Regions from separate parts of the Luteimonas sp. GW821-FHT14E02 genome, predicted to be linked through region 2. Evidence: predicted binding sites of a transcription regulator. Region 2 holds the regulator's gene; each other region holds the start of a gene.
The links. Region 2 encodes HrcA, which represses chaperone genes, less so after heat shock. Its sites were predicted from a motif close to TTNGCACTCNNNNNNNNNGAGTGCNAA; they were not measured.
Positions count from the first base shown of each region.

Region 1: rpoH (RNA polymerase sigma factor RpoH) is a predicted target of HrcA. The motif match lies at 2,237-2,263, and genes of this name have one in related genera.
Region 3: groES (co-chaperone GroES) is a predicted target of HrcA. The motif match lies at 1,460-1,486, and genes of this name have one in related genera.

Region 1 covers NZ_JBXAPK010000007.1:94,927-102,397, reverse strand. The annotation lists gene AC1RNP_RS12965 (hypothetical protein) at 281-1,264, shown strand; gene rpoH (RNA polymerase sigma factor RpoH) at 1,348-2,235, opposite strand; gene AC1RNP_RS12955 (ArsR/SmtB family transcription factor) at 2,423-2,761, shown strand; gene AC1RNP_RS12950 (ArsI/CadI family heavy metal resistance metalloenzyme) at 2,771-3,217, shown strand; gene arsN2 (arsenic resistance N-acetyltransferase ArsN2) at 3,181-3,651, shown strand; gene AC1RNP_RS12940 (arsenate reductase ArsC) at 3,648-4,142, shown strand; gene arsB (ACR3 family arsenite efflux transporter) at 4,248-5,315, shown strand; gene AC1RNP_RS12930 (hypothetical protein) at 5,467-5,709, shown strand; gene AC1RNP_RS12925 (class I SAM-dependent methyltransferase) at 5,824-6,840, opposite strand; gene AC1RNP_RS12920 (PKD domain-containing protein) at 7,017-7,471, opposite strand, start outside.
Region 2 covers NZ_JBXAPK010000003.1:206,980-214,450, reverse strand. The annotation lists gene dnaK (molecular chaperone DnaK) at 1-1,472, opposite strand, end outside; gene grpE (nucleotide exchange factor GrpE) at 1,599-2,108, opposite strand; gene hrcA (heat-inducible transcriptional repressor HrcA) at 2,316-3,374, opposite strand; gene recN (DNA repair protein RecN) at 3,505-5,196, shown strand; gene AC1RNP_RS06615 (prealbumin-like fold domain-containing protein) at 5,429-6,787, shown strand; gene fur (ferric iron uptake transcriptional regulator) at 6,833-7,237, opposite strand; gene AC1RNP_RS06605 (outer membrane protein assembly factor BamE) at 7,343-7,471, shown strand, end outside.
Region 3 covers NZ_JBXAPK010000002.1:52,747-60,217, forward strand. The annotation lists gene AC1RNP_RS03360 (zinc-dependent alcohol dehydrogenase family protein) at 1-501, shown strand, start outside; gene AC1RNP_RS03365 (SDR family NAD(P)-dependent oxidoreductase) at 575-1,333, shown strand; gene groES (co-chaperone GroES) at 1,544-1,831, shown strand; gene groL (chaperonin GroEL) at 1,888-3,528, shown strand; gene AC1RNP_RS03380 (alkaline phosphatase PhoX) at 3,610-4,977, opposite strand; gene AC1RNP_RS03385 (UDP-N-acetylglucosamine--N-acetylmuramyl-(pentapeptide) pyrophosphoryl-undecaprenol N-acetylglucosamine transferase) at 5,273-6,406, shown strand; gene AC1RNP_RS03390 (phytoene desaturase family protein) at 6,403-7,471, shown strand, end outside.

The sequences.
Region 1 (7,471 bases), on a different contig from region 2:
TCAACTCAAGGTCCGGCCTGGCCACGCGGAGAAATCGCAGGGATAGCATGACCGACTAATTCGCCACGCTTAACATCGCCCCGACGATCACCAACAGGCCCGTGATGGAAAAAACCAACGATGCTTTCATGCAAAATGATTCCAATCGAGACATCTTGATATTGGCCGACGCGGCATATCCCGCACTGGAATTGTCTGCCACGGAACCGCAAAGCCGCCACGAAACACCAATGCGAAATGCGTAAATTGTCCGTAATTTCTGACATCGCCGGATAATTCCATGCCCGGCACATCGCCCTACCGCTGGCGCCCCGGCCTTGGACCTTCTGAAATTGCATTGCAACGCCTGCGCAAGCACTTTCCCCGGCCACGGACGCCCATGGGGGAAGCCTGGTTCATGTCCGAAACGCGGCGCATGTTCGACACGTTGATGACCGACAATCCAGCGGGATGGCCTCGCAATGAGCTTGCGGATGCCTTGTCGGAGCTTACCTCGGGCCCAGGTTCCTTCGGCCATATGAAGGAATGGAGCGAATGGCTTCCCTATCTGATCGCGCGCATTACACCACTGGTTGGCCCATGGGATCCTCGTGATATTTATGGATCCCTGGTCAGCGCGATCATGGTGCATTACCCGGACGGCGAAGCCGAGTACCACTACCCGCAATTCCGTGAGGATCTGCTGGCTACCGTGGGCCGCGCCTTGCTTCAATCACATCTATGGCATGACAACCAGGTGATTCCCGGCGGCACACTGACTACTCTGGGACTCACTACCAACGGTTATCAGTTCTGCCCCGAGGGCAGTTTTTCGGCAGCGCTGTTCTTCGTTGCGAAATATCTGGACTCGCCATCGATTGCCGGCTGGCTTTCTTCTGTAGCAACCATCGAAGACATCCTTTGGCGCGCGAATTGGGTCATCTGGCTATCCGGTTCCAGTTCCTTGTTGCTGGATGTGGGCATGCAGCCAGCCAATCTCGGCAGCGACTGGAATAATCCGCGCTGGTGGAATTCCTGGTCGATCAATGGAACCATACCTGAGGACGGCAGCCATCTCCGCCTCATCGAAACCCCGTTTCTGGGACCCGCGAAACAAGCGGCCCTGAAAGATGCCATTTGCGCCACCATCCGGGCGTCAGACTTGGTGAAGTGGAGAAACGAGCTGTCCGAAGCGGGCACGGCCCATGGCGTCGACCTGAACTTTGCTTTATGGCAGTACGACGAATCTGTTCGCCATATCGTCCTTCGTTACGGGCTGGACTGAGTGGCTTTGTGCAAATAAAAAGTACAAATAAAAACGGCCCGGTGTAATCCGGGCCGTCCATCCATCTATATCGATACAACGGCTCAGGCCGCAAACAGCGCCTTCATCTTCTTCAGCGCGTTGGCCTCGACCTGACGGATGCGCTCGGCGGACACGCCGTACTCATCGGCCAGCTCCTGCAGCGTGACCTTGCTGTCCTGGTCCAGCCAGCGACGCCGGATGATGTCGCGCGAACGCGCATCCAGACGGCTCATGCCTTCACGCAACAGGTCGAGCTGGTGGTCTTCGCTGTCGGCGCGCTCATAGGCCTGCGACGGGTCTTCGTTCTCGGCGACCAGATACGCGGCCGGCGATGGCGGCGCATGCTCGTCGTCCTCGTCGGCGGGCGCGTCGAAACCGATGTCGCGGCCAGACAGGCGCGACTCCATCTCCAGCACTTCGCGCTCGGATACGTTCAGGTCCTGCGCCACGGCGCGCACTTCCTCGGCGTTCATCCAACCCAGGCGCGTCTTGCTCTTGCGCAGGTTGAAGAACAGCTTGCGCTGCGCCTTGGTCGTGGCGACCTTGACGATGCGCCAGTTCTTGAGGATGAACTCGTGCATCTCGGCACGAATCCAATGCACGGCGAAGCTCACCAGGCGCACGCCGATCTCGGGATCGAAGCGCTTGACGGCCTTCATCAGACCGATGTTGCCTTCCTGGATCAGGTCACCGAGCGGCAGGCCGTAGCCGCTGTAGCCACGGGCCACATGCACGACGAAGCGCAGGTGCGAATGCACCAGTTCGCGCGCGGCATTGAGGTCTTCCTCGTCGCGGAAGCGGTGCGCGAGCGCCTGCTCCTCCTCGACGGTCAGGACGGGAATCTGGTGCACCGCACCCACGTAGGCATCCAGCGAGCCGAGCGCGCTCGGCACCGGCAGGTTGTTGGCGACCAGGGGATAGCGAAGGGTAGTGTCGGTCATGGGGGCCATATTAGCAGTGAGCACCTATGACTGCTAAGGAGCAGGAAAGTTCCCCAGCGTTCCGTTAATGGAACGCCTGGGCGCTTTTCGGAGGCTCGAGCAGTCTCGACGATGCAGTTGGGGGAGTCTGACAACGGAGAGGGCCGACGGGTTCCAGCGGCTTGACTCATTTCCATATTTCCATTATGGTCGAAATATGGAAACAAATCAAGCCGCCACCCTGCTCGCCGCCCTCGCCCAGGAGACCCGTCTCTCCGTCTTCCGACTGCTGGTCGAGGAAGGCCCCGCCGGCCTGCCCGCGGGCCGGATCGCCGAGCGCCTGGAGATCAGTCCGGCCACGCTCTCCTTCCACCTGAAGGAGCTGACCATCGCCGGGCTCACCCAGTCCCGGCAGGACGGCCGGTTCGTCATCTATTCGGCCAACTTCCCGGCGATGGACGGGCTGCTGCGCTTCCTCACCGACAACTGCTGCGCCGGCTCCTCGTGCGAGGTGTCCGACACGTCCTGCAAGACCGCCACCACCGCCACTGATTAGAGGCTCTCCATGAAACGCCTGCACGTCCACGTCTCCGTCAAGAATCTTTCCGACAGCATCCGCTTCTATTCGGGACTGTTCGCCACCGCGCCCACCGTGCAGAAGGACGACTACGCCAAATGGATGCTCGACGATCCGCGCGTGAACTTCGCCATCTCCACGCGCACCGACGTCACCGGCGTGAACCACCTCGGCATCCAGGCCGAGAACGCCGAGGAACTGGCCGAGATCCAGGCGCGCGCGGTGGCCGCCGATCTGGGCGGTGACGCCGAGCCGGCAGCGAACTGCTGCTACGCCCGCTCCGACAAGCACTGGCTGGAAGATCCGCAGGGCGTGGTGTGGGAAGCGTTCCACACGATGGGCGACATTCCGGTCTACGGTGAAGGCCGCAACGGCATCGAACCCGCCAGCGCCGCCGCATGCGGTTCCGATTCCCGCGCCAGCTGCTGCCGATGAACATCCGGCCGGCCACGTCCCGGGACGATGAACGCATCCGCGATCTGCTCACGGAAGCGCATCTGCCCATTCTGGATCTCGATCAAAGCGAGGTCGAGTTCCTTGTCGCCGAGGACGTGGACGGCATCGTTGGCGCGATCGGCCTGCAGGCATTTGGAAACGTGGGCCTGCTGCGTTCGCTCGTGCTGACTCCCACGATCCGCGGCGCGGGCCACGGCGCCCGGCTGCTCGCCGCCCTGGAAACCACGGCCCGCGATCGCGGCGTGACCGAACTGTTGTTGCTGACCGAAACCGCCGCACCGTTCTTCTCCAGACACGGCTACGCCGTCGCCGATCGCGGCGGCGCGCCGGACTCCATCCGGGGAACCGCGGAATTCCGCGCACTGTGCCCCGCCACCGCCACCTGCATGTCCAAACGACTCGCGACGCCATGAGCAAACCCACCTACAACATTCTGTTCCTCTGCACCGGCAACAGCGCCCGCAGCATCATGGCCGAAGGCCTGGTCACCAAACTGAGCGAAGGCCGCTTCCATGGATTCAGCGCCGGCAGCCAGCCGGCCGGGCAAGTCAATCCACTCGCGCTCGCGACACTGCAGGAAATGGGTTGCGACACGTCCGGCATGCACAGCAAGAGCTGGGACGTCTACGCCGAACCCGGCGCGCCGCAGATGGATTTCATCATCACCGTCTGCGACAACGCCGCCGGCGAAGCCTGTCCCTACTGGCCGGGACAGCCGATGACCGCGCATTGGGGTTTCGCCGATCCTTCGCATGTGGAAGGCGACGAGGTCACGCGTCGCGCCGCGTTCGCAAAGACGGCGCAAGCCATCGCGCACCGCATCCGGCTGTTCCTCAGCCTGCCGCTGGAGAAGCTGGATCGCCTGGCGCTGCACAACGAGATCAAGGCCATCGGGCATGTCTGACGTTGCGTTGTCGCGACGCCCGTTCGCGGAAGGACTCGGGACCGCATTCCTGCTGGCAATCACAATCAATTCGGGCGCCATGGCCGAATGTCTGAGGCGGCAAAAATGTCTACGTTTGAACGATACCTCACCCTATGGGTGGCACTCTGTATTGCGGCCGGCGTTGCCCTAGGCCATGCCATGCCGGGCGTCTTTCACACTATCGGCGCCGCCGAAATCGCCAAGGTGAACCTGCCGGTTGCGGCTCTCATCTGGCTGATGATTATTCCGATGCTGGTCAAGATCGACTTCTCCGCGCTTGGGCAGGTAAAGGAGCATTGGCGAGGCATCGGCGTCACACTGTTCGTCAATTGGGCGGTCAAGCCATTTTCGATGGCGGCCCTGGGCTGGTTGTTCATCGGATATCTGTTCCGACCATATTTGCCTGCCGATCAAATCGACAGTTACATCGCCGGCCTCATCATCCTTGCTGCAGCTCCTTGTACGGCCATGGTGTTCGTATGGTCGAACCTGACCAAAGGGGAGCCGCATTTCACGCTCTCGCAAGTCGCGCTCAACGATACCATCATGCTATTTGCGTTCGCGCCGATTGTCGGTCTGCTTCTGGGCCTTTCGGCAATTACAGTGCCATGGAGCACGCTGTTCCTCTCTGTCGCTCTCTACATCGTCGTGCCGGTGATCGCGGCGCAAGTCTTGCGGCGCAGATTGTTGGCAAGGGGAGGAGAAGCGGCGCTGAAACGGGTTTTGGACCGCTTGCAGCCTTTGTCACTCGTCGCGCTTCTTGTGACGCTGGTTCTTTTGTTCGGATTTCAGGGCGAACAGATACTCGATCAGCCACTTGTCATCGCCTTGCTCGCCGTACCGATCCTGATCCAGGTCTACTTCAACTCCACGCTCGCCTACTTGCTTAATCGTGTTACTGGCGAAAAGCATTGCGTCGCCGGCCCTTCAGCGCTGATTGGAGCATCCAACTTCTTCGAACTTGCCGTTGCTGCTGCCATCAGCCTTTTCGGCTTTCAATCCGGCGCAGCCCTGGCAACGGTTGTTGGTGTTCTGATCGAGGTGCCGGTGATGCTATCCGTAGTCTGGTTCGTGAACCAATCAAAGAGGTGGTACGAGGGCAATCGCGCGTCGCCTGATCACGCCCTAGCACAGACCGACAACCAAGTCTGAAAGTATTCATCATGTCCGTGGTGAGACACAACTTTTAATTCCCTCTACTCAGTTCAGATTTTGCCCAACGCAAAATCCATTTTTCTTGCTTTCGCAGCGCTCATGTGAAGGGATCTCCCGAGCATGGAGCGAATTCGTCTCTACGTTCGGATTGCTGCTGGTGATCTTTGGCGCGAGCCACCAGGGCACGATTGCCGTGGCGCTCTCGGTGGCGGGGGATATCACTGCCGCCTACTGGTTCACCGCGTCCACTACGTTTGCCAATCCGGCCGTCACGCTGGCACGGGCGTTGTCGGACACGTTCGCCGGCATTCACCCGGCGTATGCTCCCGTTTTCGTGCTCGCGGAGTTCGGGGCGGTTTTCGTCGGGAGTATGTTGTTCCCGCCTTTATGACACTCCGGTCAATCGCTGCAGGATCGCGATTCAGACGCTTATCGCACCTCGAATTCTTAGATTCAAGCCCGGAGATTCGCATCCGTGGATGCGCGGCTGCATTTCCGCTCAGCGTCAGAGGGCTTTGGTGATTTCCAGATAGCCCACCACGCCAAACGGATCCTCGTAATAGCGGCGGGATGCGATCTGTGCTTCGGGGATGCCATTCCCCAGCGCATGGAGTTCTTCGGGAGTTCTGACGACCAGATACCAGTCCATGAAGCTTTCCATGTATCCGCGGACAGGATTGCGTACCAGGAAGTTGGGGACCACGACACTTCCGCCCGGAGACAGCATCGAGAAGAGCCGCGCTGTCAGTGCCGTCGCCTCCTTCTGTGGAAGATAGTCATACAAGCCGGCGGCGTAGGCCAGATGTACATCGTCGAATGAAATTCCTCCCTTGAGGACATCGCGCACGCTGCAATGCAGCGTCTCCACGGAATACGTCCCATAGGCGGAACGCACCATCGACAGGCTTTCGGAATCCTGATCCGCCGCTATCACATGCACGCGGCGAGTCTTGACCGCCTCCGAATACTCGGCTTCGCGGAGATGCCCGCATGCCAGCGACAGGCAACGCACTCCATCGGAATTTGAACTCAGCCGATCGATCCTGTCGGCGAAGTGTTTGGCACGCCACCTGACGGCCTCACCACCAGGGGATGCGACCGTACAGCGGAACACCTCGCGCCCGAAATCCGTCGTCCCTTCGGGAGGCTGACGATAGTAGAGATAGTCCAGCATGACGGCATCGCCGGCATAACCGCGAGGCTTTTCGTTCGCCCGCTTCGTATAGGGATCTTGCTGGAGCAAGCCATGCAAACGATGGGATTCTATGAAAGGCTTGGAAACGGATCTCCACGCCTCGTCATCCGTCCGCATCCGGATCTCGAACATGGCGCGCGATAACGAATTCACCCCATCGAACGTGCGATCGGAAACGATGAGTCGCTCATGGGCATCCAGGCATTCCGCAAGCGTATAGCTCACCATCGCCGCCCCCGATTGCTGATGGATGCATGGTGAACTGACGATATTTATTCGCGCCGCTTGCGCAGTGATCAAATCCTCAAATCCAAATGTGCTGGACATGCATCTTGATTTTGATGAAGCACATCACAGCGAAGTCGATAAAACCGGCTCGCGAGCGCTGCCGACGACTTGGCACATTCCCTGCCAACGTCAGCGCGAGCATTGCCGGAGGGGCACCTTCCGCCCTTCCGGAATTCTCGTCAATCGTTGCGGAGTCGCATTCTGAATACGAACGCTTATCGCACTTCGAACTCGTAGATGCGCGCGGCCGCATCGCCGTTCTGCGTCGGCGTGGTGATGTTGAGCTTCACATAACGCGCCGATTGCGCCGTGATCGCATGCGTGCTGACGTCACTTGTGTTGGCGCTGACGGTGGTCACCGTCGTCCAGCTGGAACCGTTCGACGACAACTGGATGTTGAACGCCTTGGTGTTCCACGATGCCGATTCGCCACCCGCGCCCGCATGCTTCACCGTGAAGCCGCTCACCGTCTGCGCCGAGCCGAGATCGACCTGCAGCCATTTCGTGGTGGCCAGTGTGCAGAACTTGTCGGTGGTGCCACCCGACACGCTGCCGTTGACGGCCTTCGCCGGCGACTCATTGCCGTTGCACGCGGCCGATCCGGTCGCGGGTTTGTTGAGGGCGAGATTCGGACTGCCGCCAACCGACAGTGTCTGCGTCCTGGTGGCAG
Region 2 (7,471 bases):
TCCTTGGCGGTGACGTGGACGATGCCGTTCGCGTCGATGTCGAAGGACACCTCCACCTGCGGCATGCCGCGCGGCGCCGCGTCGATGCCGGTGAGGTCGAACTTGGCCAGCGACTTGTTGTAGCGGGCCTGTTCGCGCTCGCCCTGCAGCACGTGCACGGTGACGGCGGACTGGTTGTCCTCGGCGGTGGAGAAGGTCTGCGAGGCCTTGGTCGGAATCGTGGTGTTCTTCTCGATGATCTTGGTGAACACGCCGCCCAGGGTTTCGATGCCGAGCGACAGCGGGGTCACGTCGAGCAGCAGCACGTCCTTCACGTCGCCGGCGAGCACGCCACCCTGCACCGCCGCGCCAATCGCCACGGCTTCGTCGGGGTTGACGTCCTTGCGCGGTTCCTTGCCGAAGAACTCGGCCACGGCCTGCTGCACTTTCGGCATGCGGGTCTGGCCGCCGACGAGGATCACCTCGGCGATGTCACCTGCGCGCAGGCCGGCGTCGTTGAGCGCGGTGCGGCAGGGGTCGATGGTCTTCTTGACCAGATCCTCGACCAGCGATTCGAGCTTGGCGCGGGTCAGCTTGATGTTCAGGTGCTTCGGACCGGACGCGTCCGCCGTCACGTAAGGCAGGTTCACTTCGGTCTGCTGCGAGGACGACAGTTCGATCTTGGCGCGCTCGGCCGCATCCTTCAGGCGCTGCAGGGCCAGCGGGTCCTTGCGCAGGTCGATGCCCTGGTCCTTCTGGAATTCGTCGACGAGATAGTCGATGACGCGCTTGTCGAAGTCCTCACCGCCGAGGAAGGTGTCGCCGTTGGTGGACAGCACTTCGAACTGCTTCTCGCCGTCGACGTTGGCGATCTCGATGATCGAGACGTCGAAGGTGCCGCCGCCGAGGTCGTACACGGCGATCTTGCGGTCGCCGCCTTCCTTGTCGAGGCCATAGGCCAGCGCGGCTGCGGTCGGTTCGTTGATGATGCGCTTGACGTCGAGGCCGGCGATCCGGCCCGCGTCCTTGGTGGCCTGGCGCTGGCTGTCGTTGAAGTAGGCCGGCACGGTGATGACGGCTTCGGTGACGGTCTCGCCGAGGTAGGCTTCGGCCGTCTTCTTCATCTTCTCCAGCACGCGCGCGGAGACTTCCTGCGGCGCCAGGTTCTTGCCGTCGGAGGTCGCCACCCAGGCGTCGCCGTTGTCGTGGGCGACGATGCCGTAGGGCACCAGGTCGAGATCCTTCTTCACTTCGGCGTCGGTGAACTTGCGGCCGATCAGGCGCTTCACCGCGTAGAAGGTGTTCTTGGGGTTGGTGACGGCCTGGCGCTTGGCGCTGGCGCCGACCAGGACTTCGCCGTCCTTGCTGTAGGCCACGATCGACGGCGTGGTGCGGTCACCTTCGCTGTTCTCGATGACACGGGCCTTGCCGCCTTCCATGATCGCCACGCACGAGTTGGTCGTGCCGAGATCGATACCGATGATTTTTGCCATTGCTGTTTCCCTCTCGGAATTTCGTTTTTGCGTTTGGCGGCCGCGCCGCCACTAGGGGCTATCTGGGGTCGGGGGCCGGCTGTTCAAGCATCCGTCGTGACAAGTGCCCTGCCCGGCGGCGTTCATTCAGTCGTGCCTGGCCACCACCACCAGCGCCGGACGCAACAGGCGCTCGTTGAGGAGGTAGCCCTTCTGGAACAACTGCGCGACCGCGCCCGGCGGCACGCCCGGCGCCTCGACCAGGCTCATGGCCTGATGCTTCTCGGGGTCGAAGGTGTCGCCGGCCAGCGGCGCGACCTCGGTGAGGCCGTTGTTCTCGGCGATGCGGTGGAGTTGCTTCAGCGTCAACTCGAGGCCTTCGCGTAGCGGGTCGGATTCGGCCGCCGCGGACAGGCCGGCTTCCATGCTGTCGAACAGCGGCAGCAGGTCGGCGAGCAGGCGCTCGTTGGCGAATTTGCGGGCGATCTCGATGTCGCGGGCCAGGCGCTTGCGCTGGTTGTCCAGGTCGGCGCGCTCGAGCAGGAACTGCGCGCGCAGTTGCTCGATCTCGGCCTTCAGCGCCTCGATGACGTCGGCCTGGGTGTCGGCTTCCGGGGCCGTCTGGGCATTGGGGTCGAACTGCGGTTCTGTGGTCATTGCGTATCCTGGAATCGGTTCATCTTCTGTCCGTGCGCGGGCCACGCCAATCCCCGCCGAGCCGGTCGGGTCGGCATGCGCTTGGCCTTGGACCGGGCCTAGCTATCGGGGCTGTCCGGGGGCGATTCAAGCCTGGAACAGGCGATGGATTCGCCGAAGTCCCGATTGGAAGGCGTCATCGGGCCGAAAGACGGCCCCGGCACCGCGCTACTCGCTCAACGCCGCCCCGAGCACTTCCGCCGTGGCCTGCACCACGGGGATGACGCGATCGTAGGCCATGCGCGTAGGGCCGATCACCCCGAGCACGCCCAGCACGCGCCCGCCCGCGGCATACGGCGCCGTGACCAGCGAAACGCCTTCCAGCGGCGCCAGTCCGGTTTCCTCGCCGATGAAGATGCGCACGCCCGGGGCGCGCACGGTGCGCTCCAGCAATTGCAGGATCTCGCGCTTGCGGGCGAAGGCTTCGAACAGGTCACGCAGCCGGTCGAGGTCGGACAGGTCCTGCACGCCGATCAGGCGCGTCTGGCCGGCGACGACCATGTCGTCGTTGCCGCGGTCGATCACGTCCGGCGCCAGCACCTGCTCGGCCAGTTCGACCGTGTGCGAGAGCAGGCTTTCCATCTCGTTCTGCGCCACCCGCATCTCGTGCAGCAGCGTGGCACGGATCTCGGACAGCGGACGGCCTGCGAAATTGACGTTGAGGTAATTGGCCACGCGCTCCAGTTCGCCCGGATCGAAAACACGGCGCGGTTCGACGATGCGGTTCTGCACATCGTTGTCGGCGAACACCAGGATCGCCATCACCCGCTTGCCGTCGAGCGGCACGAAATCGATGTGGCGGAAGGCGAACTGTTCGCGCCGCGGCACGCTGACCACGCCGACGAAATGCGTCATCGCCGAGACCAGTTCCGAGGCGCTGCCGAGCAGCGACTGGGTGCCGCTGCCGGCCGGCAGCTCGTTCTTCAGGCGCGCGACCTCACTGTCCGGCAGCGGCCGCACCTGCAACAGCGAATCGACGAAGACGCGGTAGCCCTGCGGCGTCGGCACGCGTCCGCTGGAGCTGTGCGGCGCCGACAGCAGGCCGATTTCCTCCAGGTCGGCGAGGATGTTGCGGATCGTCGCCGGACTGACGTCGAGCCCGGCATGCCGCGCCAGCGTCTGCGAGCCGACCGGCTCGCCATCACGGATGTGGCGCGCGATCAGGGTGCGCAGCAGCTGGCGCGCACGCGGGTCGAGCGTCGGATCGCGGTCTGGGGAACGGGTCATCTTGCGAACTTGCTCAAGCGCTCGGACTGTCCGGTCGGGCCGATGACGATATAAGCCCGCCTTCGGCAAGTCGCAAGCCTTGCGCCTCCCCGATGACATGCTGCGGGGCCGCACGGCACACTAGTGCAGCATGCTCATACGTCTCGCCATCAAGGATTTCGCCGTCGTCACGGCGAGCGAACTGGAATTCGGCCCAGGTTTGACCGTCATTTCTGGCGAAACCGGCGCCGGCAAGTCGTTGTTGGTGGACGCCCTGGGCTTCCTGTCCGGCCAGCGCGCCGACAGCGGCATGGTGCGGCACGGCAGCGAACGCGCCGAGCTGCATGCCGAATTCGACCTCGGCGACGCGCCGGCGGCGCGGGCATGGCTGCGCGATCAGGAGCTGGATGACGGCGATGCCTGCCAGCTGCGCCGCACCCTGCGCGCCGACGGCGGTTCGCGCGCCTGGATCAACGGCCGTCCGGCCTCGCTGACGCAACTGGCGGAACTGGCCGCGTGCCTGGTCGAGATCCACGGCCAGCACGAGCACCAGGCGCTGCTGTCCAAACCGAGCCAGCTCGCCCTGCTCGATGCCTTCGGCGGCCACGATGCCCCGCTGGCGCAAGTGGGTGCCGCTTCGCGCCGCTGGAGTGGCCTGCTGCGCGAACGCGACACGCTTTCCAAGACCGGCGACGTGTCCGAACGCAGTGCATGGCTACGCCATCAACTCGACGAACTCGAACGCGAATCGCTGGCGCCCGAAGCGATCGCCGAACTCAATGCCGCGCATCGCCGCCACGCGCATGCCGCCGGCCTGATCGCCGCCTGCGACAGCGTCCTCAACCGCCTGTCGGGCGGTTTCGATGCCCGGCTCGGCGGCGACGAATCGCCGGCCTTGCCGCAACAACTCCAGCAACTGCGCAATGAACTGGCGCGCGTGCAGGAACACGAACCGCGCCTGGCCGAGGTGGACGCGATGCTGGACGCCGCGGCCATCCAGATCGACGAAGCGGCGGTGCTGCTCGATCGCGTGCGCGCCGATCTTGATCTCGATCCCGCGCAGTTCGAGGAACTGGAGGGCAAGCTGTCCCGCATCCATGATCTCGCCCGCAAGCATCGCGTCACGCCGGAAGAGTTGGCCGCGCACCGCGACGCCTTGTTGCAGGAGTTCGAGAATCTGCGCAATGCCAGCGTCCGCCTGCAGGTGCTCGATGGCGAAATTCAGGCCGCCACCGCCGATTGGCGCAAGGCCGCGGACACCTTGAGCAAGGCGCGGGCAAAGGCCGCGAAGACGCTGTCGACGAAGACTTCGGCGCTGATTTCCGAACTCGGCATGGGCGTGGGCCGCTTCGAGGTGGCGCTGGAACCGCTAGCCGAAACCCGTCCTGATCCACAGGGCGCAGAGCGGGTCGAATTCCTGGTATCGGCGAATGCCGGCCAGCCCCCGCGCGCATTGCGCAAGGTGGCTTCGGGCGGCGAACTGTCGCGCATCTCGCTGGCCATTGAAGTCGCCGCGCTCGGTTCGGACGCGGTGCCGACGATGGTGTTCGACGAGGTCGATTCGGGCATCGGTGGCGCGGTCGCCGAGATCGTCGGCCAGAAGCTGCGCGCGCTCGGCGACAAACGCCAGGCCCTGTGCGTGACGCATCTGCCGCAAGTCGCCGCGCAAGGTCACGCCCACTACCGCGTCAGCAAGGCCGTGGCATCCGGCGTCACCCAGAGCGCGGTGCAATTGCTCGATGCCAAGCAACGCCAGGAAGAACTGGCACGAATGCTTGGCGGCGTTGAAGTCAGCAGCGAAGCACGCGCGGCGGCGAAACGGCTGCTGCGTGACGCCGGATGACACGAAGGGCTGATTCCCTTCTTTCCGCAGATCCTCATCGCTCCACCCTGATGGCCATCTCGATGGCCTGCCTTCCTTCCTCACAAGCAATTGATGTGACGTCAGTCACACTGATTCCCGGGGAAGCAACAAGTCACTGGTAACAGGGACGCCACCAAACAGGGGATTTATGAGGAAACATCGGTGTTTTCGCGCGCCGCGACGGGCGCTGCTGCCTTGCGTCTCGGCTTTCATGGGCCTGCTTTTCGCCTCCGGCGGCGCCTCGGGACAGGCGCGAGAGACTTTCGCCACGTTCAGCCCGAGCAGCGAGACCGCAACCACCTTCAATTTCGCGGGCAATCCGAGCGGCACGATCACCATGACGCGCGCCGCCTGCACGACCGCCGTCAACAACCGCTTTTTCGGCACGGGAACGCCGACCGGCGCCAATTTCCCGGGCACGTGGTTCACGCCCACGCCGCCGCTGGCCAGCCAGAACTGGCTCGCCGCGGTGGTGGACAGGATCGGCGGGATCGGCGGCTGCGTCGTCAGCACGCCGGCGCAGACCTGGACCATCACCTTCAACGCGCCGGTGGAAAATCCCAAATTCCACTTCGCCAATCTCGATAACGGTCGTCCGGCCTTCGTGCTCGGCACGGGCAACACGATGACGCTGCTCTCGGGCAACCCCCGTCTCACGACCAGCGGGCTGACCGTGGATGCGCCGGGCACCTACGCGCTCAACAACAACTGGCTGGAAGCCAATCAGAACGGTTGTCAGGCTCCCGACGGCACCAATCCCACCGGCGCCTGCGGTTCCGTGCAGGCCAACGGCACCTACAGTTCCATCACGCTGCGTTGGTATGACCGCAATGACCTCAACGATCGCGGTGATGGCTACGGCCTGACGATGTCGCTTGCCCAGCCTGCCCTGGTGATCCGCAAGCGCACGATCAACGGTGTCGGTACCTTCGATTACGCATTGAGCAATGCGAGCGTGAGCACCGAGACCCTGACCACGACCGCGCAAAACACTTTCGTCGCCAGCCCGACCCGTTTCATCGCCAATGCCGCCGGCGATGTCACCGTCACCGAAACGGTGCCGGCGGGCTGGAGCGTGAGTGGAAGCTGCGTCGACACCGTCAGCGGCACGACGGTGGCGACGATCGCCGCGACTGGCGCGGTGACCATTCCGGCATCGGCCATCACGCCCTCGGGAAGCTACCGTTGCGACTACACCAACACCCGCAACATCGCCGATCTCTCGCTCACCAAGACCAATACGCCAGCCTCTGGCGCAAGCGATCTGAGCGGCGACAGCGTGGTGCGCGGGACCACCAGCACCTATGAACTCCTCATCAGCAATGCGGGGCCACTGACCGTCGCCAACGCCGTGCTGAGGGACCCCAGCCCCTCGCCCAACCTCACCAGTTGCGTGCTCGGTCCCGCGCCCAACTGCGAATCCAGAGGTTCAGGCTTGGCGACCTGCCCCACCGAGGGCACGGGAGCCGGCCAGCTGTCCGTGGCCAACCTGCAGAATGGCGGCGTGCTGATCCCCTCGATGAGCGCCGGGAGTCTCCTGGCCTTCAAGCTGACCTGCACGGTGCAGTGATCGCGAAGACCTTCGGGGACCGCCGGCCGCAATGCGCGCCGGCGGTTATCGCTTCTTGCGCACGTACAGGACGAGCGAGTGTTCTTCGAGCACGTAGCCGTGCCTCTCGGCGATTTCCCGCTGCAGCTTCTCGATATCGCTGCTCTCGAACTCGATGATCTTGCCGGTGTCGATGTCGACCATGTGATCGTGGTGACCGCCACGGTCGAGCTCATAGACGGCCGTGCCGCCCTCGAAGTTGTGCTTCAGCACCAGTCCGGCGGCCTCGAACTGGGTGAGGACACGATAGACGGTGGCCAGGCCGATTTCGTCGCCGCTGTCCAGCAGCTGCTTGTAGATGTCCTCGGCCGTGAAGTGGTGACGGGCGGTCTTCTGCTCGAGCAGCTCCAGGATGCGCATCCGCGGATGCGTCACCTTCAGCCCCACTTTGCGTAAATCTTGCGATTCCATCGGGAGTCTCCATTCACTGACGGTTTAGCGCCAGCTGCCTGTGGAGTGGGTCGCGGCGGTCTCGGGGAGTGTATCATCGGCGAGATTTCCTTCGCCTGCCCATTCATGCGCAAGTTCCTGATTCTCGTTCTCCTGACCCTGATCACCGCCGGCTGCGGCATCCTGTATCGACAGCCGATCTATCAGGGCAACCTGCTGGAAAAGACTGCCGTCGACCAGCTGCAGGTCGGCATG
Region 3 (7,471 bases), on a different contig from region 2:
TCGCTGATGGCGTTGCAGCTCGCCGTTGCCGAAGGCATCGACGTGATCGCCACCACCAGCGACGAGGCGAAAGCAGCATTGCTGCGCAAGCTCGGCGCGCGCGCCGTCATCGACTACAAGCGCACGCCGGACCTGGCCACGGCCGTGCGCGATCTTACGGATGGCCGCGGTGTCGACGGCATCGTCGATGTCGTCGGGGGCAACGCATTGCTCGCCCTGCTCGATGCGGCGGCCGACAACGCGCACATCGCGATCGTCGGCTTTCTGCAGGGCTTCGAGGTCGCCGGGAACCTGATCGCGCCGATCATGTCGCGTCAGCTCAACGTGCACGGCGTCAGCGTCGGCGGCCGCCACGATCTCGAGGATTTTCTCGCCGCGGTCGAACGACATCACATCGAACCGGTGGTGGGCGCCGTGCATGGATTCGATGACGCCGTTGCGGCGATCGCCTCGATCGGCAGCAACCGTGCGATCGGCAAGCCAGTGATCCGGATGGATTGATCGTCGACGGCGAGCGATGACGCGATGTCTTCGCTATTTCACACATCACGACTTCGTATGAGGAATTTGAATCATGGATTTGCAACTGACAGGACGCACGGCGTTGGTGACGGGTGCCAGTTCCGGCATTGGCGCCGGAGTGGCGCGCGTGCTGGCGGGCGAGGGCGTCCGCCTCGCACTCGCCGCGCGCAACGGCGATGGCCTGCAGGACTTGGCCGATGAACTGCGCGCGGCCGGACATCCCGAGCCCGTTGTGCTGGAGGGCGATCTCACCGATCACGAACAGATCATTCGCGTGGCGGCACAGGCCCACGCGGCGCTCGGTTCGATCCACATCCTGGCCAACTGCGCAGGCGGCTCCCGGCCCACCGACTTCCAAAGCGACGAGACGGTCTGGGAGGAAGCCTTTGCCCTGAACTTCGCCTCGGCGCGCCGCCTGACCCAGCTGCTGCTCCCCGGCATGCTCGCCCACCGCTGGGGGCGTGTGATCAATATCAGCGGTTCGATGGAGCCTCGCCGCCTCAATGCCGCCATCGCCGCCAAAGGTGCCTTGCACCTGTGGTCCAAGGGTTTGTCGTGCGATGTGGCGGCCGAAGGCGTCACGGTCAACTGCATCGCGCCGGGGCGGATCAGGAGCGCGCAGACCCTGGCTCGCCTGCATGTCACCGAAGCCGAGCGCCAGGAATTCATCGCGCGCAACATTCCGGCCGGCGATTTTGGCGATCCCGAAGACGTCGGCCACATGGCCGCCTTCCTGGCTTCGCCCCTGGCCCACTACATCACCGGGGCGGTCATTCCCGTCGACGGCGGCATGCACTACTTCGCCCACTGAGCCGGTGAGTGCGGCGGGACGGCATGAGGCCGTCCGGGTGCCGCCGACCCCCGCCCCTTGAAAAGCCGGGGCGCCCTCCTCATGTCAACGCCATCCCGGCCTCGCCGGGTTTTCCTGTCCGCGAGTTTGGCACTCGTCACATCCGACTGCTAAAATTTGCGTCTGTTTCGCCAATTTATTCTTTTCTTTCAATCATTTGCGAGGGTTGCAATGAATCTCAAGCCGCTCTACGACCGCGTGGTCGTGAAACCCGTTGAAGCCGACGAAGTCACCGCCGGTGGCATCGTCATCCCCGACAACGCCAAGGAAAAGCCGACCAAGGGCGAAGTGATCGCCGTCGGTGAGGGCAAGGCGCTCGACAACGGCAGCGTGCGCGCCCCGAAGGTCAAGGTCGGTGACAAGGTCATCTACGGCCAGTACTCGGGCTCGTCCTACAAGCAGGACGGCGTCGAATACAAGATCGTGCGCGAAGACGACATCCTCGCCATCGTCGGCTGATCGCGCCGCGTCGCTCCCCTATTTCGAATCTAAAAAATCCCCTGGAGTTTTGAACCATGGCTGCCAAAGAAATCCGTTTCGGTGAGGACGCGCGCGCGAAGATGGTGCGCGGCGTCAACGTGCTCGCCAACGCCGTCAAGGCCACCCTCGGCCCGAAGGGCCGCAACGTCGTGCTCGAGAAGAGCTTCGGCGCCCCGACCATCACCAAGGACGGCGTCTCCGTCGCCAAGGAAATCGAACTGGCCGACAAGTTCGAGAACATGGGCGCGCAGATGGTGAAGGAAGTCGCTTCCAAGACCTCCGACAACGCCGGTGACGGCACCACCACCGCCACCGTGCTGGCGCAGGCGCTGATCCGCGAAGGTTCCAAGGCGGTCGCCGCCGGCATGAACCCGATGGACCTCAAGCGCGGCATCGACAAGGCCGTCGTGGCCGCCGTCGAAGAGCTGAAGAAGCTCTCCAAGCCCACCGCCGACGACAAGGCGATTGCCCAGGTCGGCACGATCTCCGCCAACAGCGACGAGTCGATCGGCAACATCATCGCCGACGCGATGAAGAAGGTCGGCAAGGAAGGCGTGATCACCGTTGAGGAAGGCTCGGGCCTGGAAAACGAACTCGACGTCGTCGAGGGCATGCAGTTCGACCGCGGCTACCTGTCCGCCTACTTCGTCAACAACCAGCAGTCGATGTCGGCCGAGCTGGATGACCCGTACATCCTGCTGCACGACAAGAAGATCTCCAACGTGCGCGACCTGCTGCCCGTCCTCGAGGGCGTGGCCAAGGCCGGCAAGCCGCTGCTGATCGTCGCCGAGGAAGTGGAAGGCGAAGCGCTGGCGACGCTGGTGGTCAACACCATCCGCGGCATCGTCAAGGTCTGCGCCGTCAAGGCGCCGGGCTTCGGCGACCGTCGCAAGGCGATGCTGGAAGACATGGCCATCCTCACCGGCGGCACCGTGATCTCCGAGGAAGTCGGCCTCTCGCTTGAGAAGGCGACCATCAAGGATCTCGGTCGCGCCAAGAAGATCCAGGTCAGCAAGGAAAACACCACGATCATCGACGGCGCCGGCGAAACCTCCGGCATCGAAGGCCGCATCAAGCAGATCAAGGCGCAGATCGAGGAAACCTCCTCCGACTACGACCGCGAGAAGCTGCAGGAGCGCGTGGCCAAGCTGGCCGGCGGCGTGGCGGTGATCAAGGTCGGCGCCTCGACCGAAATCGAAATGAAGGAAAAGAAGGCCCGCGTCGAAGACGCCCTGCACGCCACGCGTGCGGCGGTGGAAGAAGGCGTGGTCCCGGGCGGTGGCGTCGCGCTGATCCGCGCGCTGCAGGCCATTGGCCAGCTCAAGGGCGCCAACGAGGACCAGAACCACGGCATCGTCATCGCGCTGCGCGCGATGGAAGCCCCGCTGCGTGAGATCGTCACCAACTGCGGCGAGGAGCCTTCGGTCGTCCTCAACAAGGTCAAGGACGGCAAAGGCAACTTCGGCTACAACGCCGCCAACGGCGAGTACGGCGACATGATCGAGTTCGGCATCCTGGACCCGACCAAGGTCACCCGTTCGGCGCTGCAGAACGCAGCCTCGATCGCCGGCCTGATGATCACCACCGAAGCGATGGTGGCCGAGCTGCCGAAGAAGGACGAGCCGGCGATGCCGGCCGGCGGCGGCATGGGCGGTATGGGCGGCATGGATTTCTAAGCCGCTGCTTCCCGTGAAGCACAAGAAAAGCCCCGCAGCGATGCGGGGCTTTTTTGTTGCCTGTGTCGTTTCCGAATCGGATTATTTGGCCGGGAACGGCAGGGTGACCTCGAACGTGATGCCGTCCTCGTCGTTGCCGGTCTCGCCGCGCTGCGAACTGAAATACAGGCGTCGCCCATCCGGCGACAACGCCAGGCCGGTGACCTCGCTGTCGTCATGCCCGATCAGCCGCATCAACGGCTGCGAGGTACCGTCGTGCAATCGCAGCACGCCGATTTCGAGATTGCCCGAATCCTCGGCCACCAGGATGTCGCCCAGCGGCGAGACGATCAGATTGTCCGGCTCGTCGATCGAATGCTTGCTCTTGTCGCCCACGTTGCCGTCGTAGATCAGCTCCAACGTCGAATGATGCGTGTCGTAGGCCCAGATACGCTGGTTGAACGAGGTGACGAAGTAGACGATGCCGTTGAAGAACCACATGCCTTCGGCCTTGGGGAAATGCTGGCCGGGCGGCGTGGTTCCCGCCGCGCGATAGCTGTCGCGCACGGCTCTCTGCGGCTGATCCGCTTCCAGCGCATCGACCCATTCCACCGGCTGCGGCGGTGTGTCGATGGTGATACGCCCGGCTAGGTTGGGCGCGCTCGGATCGACATCGTCCGCGAACGTCTTGATCCGCAGCACCTGCAGCCGCCCATCGCGCAGCTTGGGACGCACGCCGCGGCCCGGCGGCCAGTCGCGATGTGTGGGAACGAAGCGATAGATGCGTCCGCCACCGCCGGAGCCGGCATCCTCGGTCATGTACAGCACGCGCTGGAACGGGTCGACCGCCACCGCTTCATGCTCGAACAAGCCGAGTGCGGGCAGGCTGCGGCCGTCGGTGTCCGGATAGCGGCCCGGACGATGACCGTTTGCGACATAGGGATCGCATTCCCACACCAGGCCGCTGGCGTGCTCTTCGCAGGACAGCCAGGTGTTCCAGGGCGTCGGGCCGCCGGCGCAGTTGACCGACGTGCCAAGCAGAATCGGATACGCGTCGATTACCGTTCCAAAGCGATCGAAGCGCAGCGCGCCGACGCCGCCCGCGCCATCGTGAAGTTCGGCATTGCTCACATAGACCCAGCCGCCACCGCGCGTGGCGAAGGTGGCGCCGCCGTCGGGCGCGCCGTGCCACGAATAGGTGCTGGCCGCGCTCGGGCGCTGGCTCGAACGCGCCACGACGCGCGCATGGAACCCCTGCGGCAGCATCACGCCATCGGCATTGGGCGGCTGCAGTTCCGAGAATTTCGAGAACGGACTGAAACGGCCGCCGGGCCACGGCCAGTGGCCATGTCCGTGCCCGTGTTCGGGCTTCAAGACGGCCGCGGCGCTGTCGTCGGCGAGGAAGCTGCCGAGACTGATCGCGCCGGCGGTGATGAAAGTCTGGCGCAGGAATTCGCGCCGGCGGAGCATATCGAGGGGAACGGGGGAGTTGGGGGCGGGTGAATTGGAAACAGGTGAATTAGGAACAGAAGGGTTGGGTTGCCGAGACATGAGGTGCTCCGGGCTGCCTGGGGGAAGGCTGACCGTATTCCGCAACCATGACAGTCGGGTGGCAGCGCCCGTACTCGTGAAGCAACGCGGAATACCCGCGCGTCGACGATTGATGATCGATCGTCCAGCGCTTGCCGCATGGCCGCGGCAGCCTGTTTCTGGCTGCTGGCGCCGCCCGCCGCTATAGTGCCCGGCTTCCCATTCGACGCCTTCCATGACGCAGCCGGCACGCAATCCAGACGCCACTTCACGCACGATCGGGCTCGCCGCGGGCGGTACCGGCGGACACCTGTTCCCGGCGGAAGCGCTGGCACGCGAACTGCTCGCACGCGGGCACCAGGTGGTGATCTACACGGAGCGCCGCGGTGCCGCCTACACGAAGGCCCTGGAAGGGCTGCCCTACGTGGTGTTGCCGGCGCGCAGCCTGGCCGGCGGCCTGATCGGCAAGCTCGCCGCCGCGCTGACGATCGCGCGCGCGGCCTGGCAGGCGCGGCGCGACATGAAGCGTCGCGGCGTCGCTTTGGTGGCCGGCTTCGGTGGCTATCCGAGTTTCGCGCCGGCGATGGCGGCGAAGATCCGCGGCCTGCCGCTGCTGCTGCACGAACAGGCGACCCAGCTCAGCATGGCGAACCGGCAGCTGCTGCGCTTCGCCGATGCGCTCGCCATCTCGTTTCCGCGCGTGTCCGGCGCCGATGGCTTCGATGCCGCGAATATCGTCGAGACCGGCAATCCGGTGCGGCGCGACATTCTCGCCGCGCGTGCGCCGTATCCCGCGCTCTCGATGGAAACTCCATTGCATCTGCTGGTCGTCGGCGGCAGCCAGAGCGCGCGCGTCTTCGGCGAAACGGTGCCGCCAGCGCTGTTGGCGTTGCCGGAGCAGATCCGTCGACGCTTGCACGTGTCGCTGCAATACAAAGGCGACGATACCGACATCATCGCCGCGCGATTGCGCGAAACCGGTGTGGAAGCCACGATCCGCCCGTTCTTCGAGGACATGGGCGCGCGCCTGGCGCAGGCGCATCTGGTCATCACGCGCGCGGGCGCGAGTACCGCCGCCGATCTGCTCACGGTCGGGCGTCCGGCGATCTTCGTGCCGATTCCGCAAGGCGGTTCGCGCGAGGAACAGCGCCGCAACGCCGAGACGATGGCCGCGGCCGGCGCCGGCTGGTGCGTGATGGAGCCGGACCTCAGCGTCGAAGCCTTGGCCGCGTTGCTGGCGGAGTTATTCGCCTCCGACACGCAACTCCCGCAAGCGGCCGCGGTGGCCAGCACGATGGCGCGTCCGCAAGCGGCGGCCAATCTGGCCGATCAGGTCGAACGCATGCTGGCTGCGCGAGGTGCGAAATGAGCGAACAGACTTCCGACGTTCTGATCATCGGCGGCGGCCACAACGGCCTCGTCTGCGCCGCCTATCTCGCCGCCGCCGGATTGCGCGTGCGCGTGCTGGAGCGGCGCGGCATCGTCGGCGGTGCCGCGGTCACCGAGGAATTCCATCCCGGATTCCGTAATTCGGTCGCCAGCTACACGGTCAGCCTGCTCAATCCGAAAGTGATTCGCGAGCTGCGCCTGGCCGAACACGGCCTGCGCGTGGTGGAGCGGCCTTACGCGAATTTCCTGCCGCTACCGGACGGGCGCGCGTTCCGCCTCGGCGGGGCCGGCACACAGGCGGAAGTCGCGCGCTGGTCGCGGCGGGACGCGGAACGGTTACCTGCGTACTACGACATGCTCGACCGCATCGTCGTCGTGCTGCGCGAGCTGATGACGCGCACGCCGCCGAACGTGAGTGATCGTTTCGTGCTCGCCGATTGGCTGTCCTCGTATGCGGTGGCGAAGCAGCTCAAGCACCTGGACATGCGCGGCCGCCGCGATCTGCTCGACCTGTTCACCAAGTCGGCCGGAGAGATGCTCGATCAGTGGTTCGAGTCCGAACCGCTGAAGGCGGTGCTTGGCTGGGATTCGGTGGTCGGCAATTTCGCCAGTCCGTACACGCCCGGTTCGGCCTACGTGCTGTTGCATCACGTCTTCGGCGAGGTCAACGGCAAGAGCGGCGTGTGGGGACACGCCATTGGCGGCATGGGCGCGATCACGCAGGCGATGGCGAAAGAATGCGCCGCACGCGGCGTCATCGTCGAAACCGATGCCGATGTGGCGCATGTGCTGATCGAGAACGGCAGTGCAGTCGGCGCGGGGCTGGCGGATGGACGCGAATTCCGCGCCCGCACCGTCGTGTCGAATCTCAATCCGAAGCTGCTTTACACGAAGCTGGTCGAACGCAACGCGCTCGACGAGGATACTGCCGAGCGCATCGCGCGCTATCGCTGCGGATCGGGAACGTTCCGCATGAACGTCGCCTTGTCGGAATTGCCGGATTTCACCGCCGCGCCGGGAACGCAGCTGCAACCGCATCATCAGA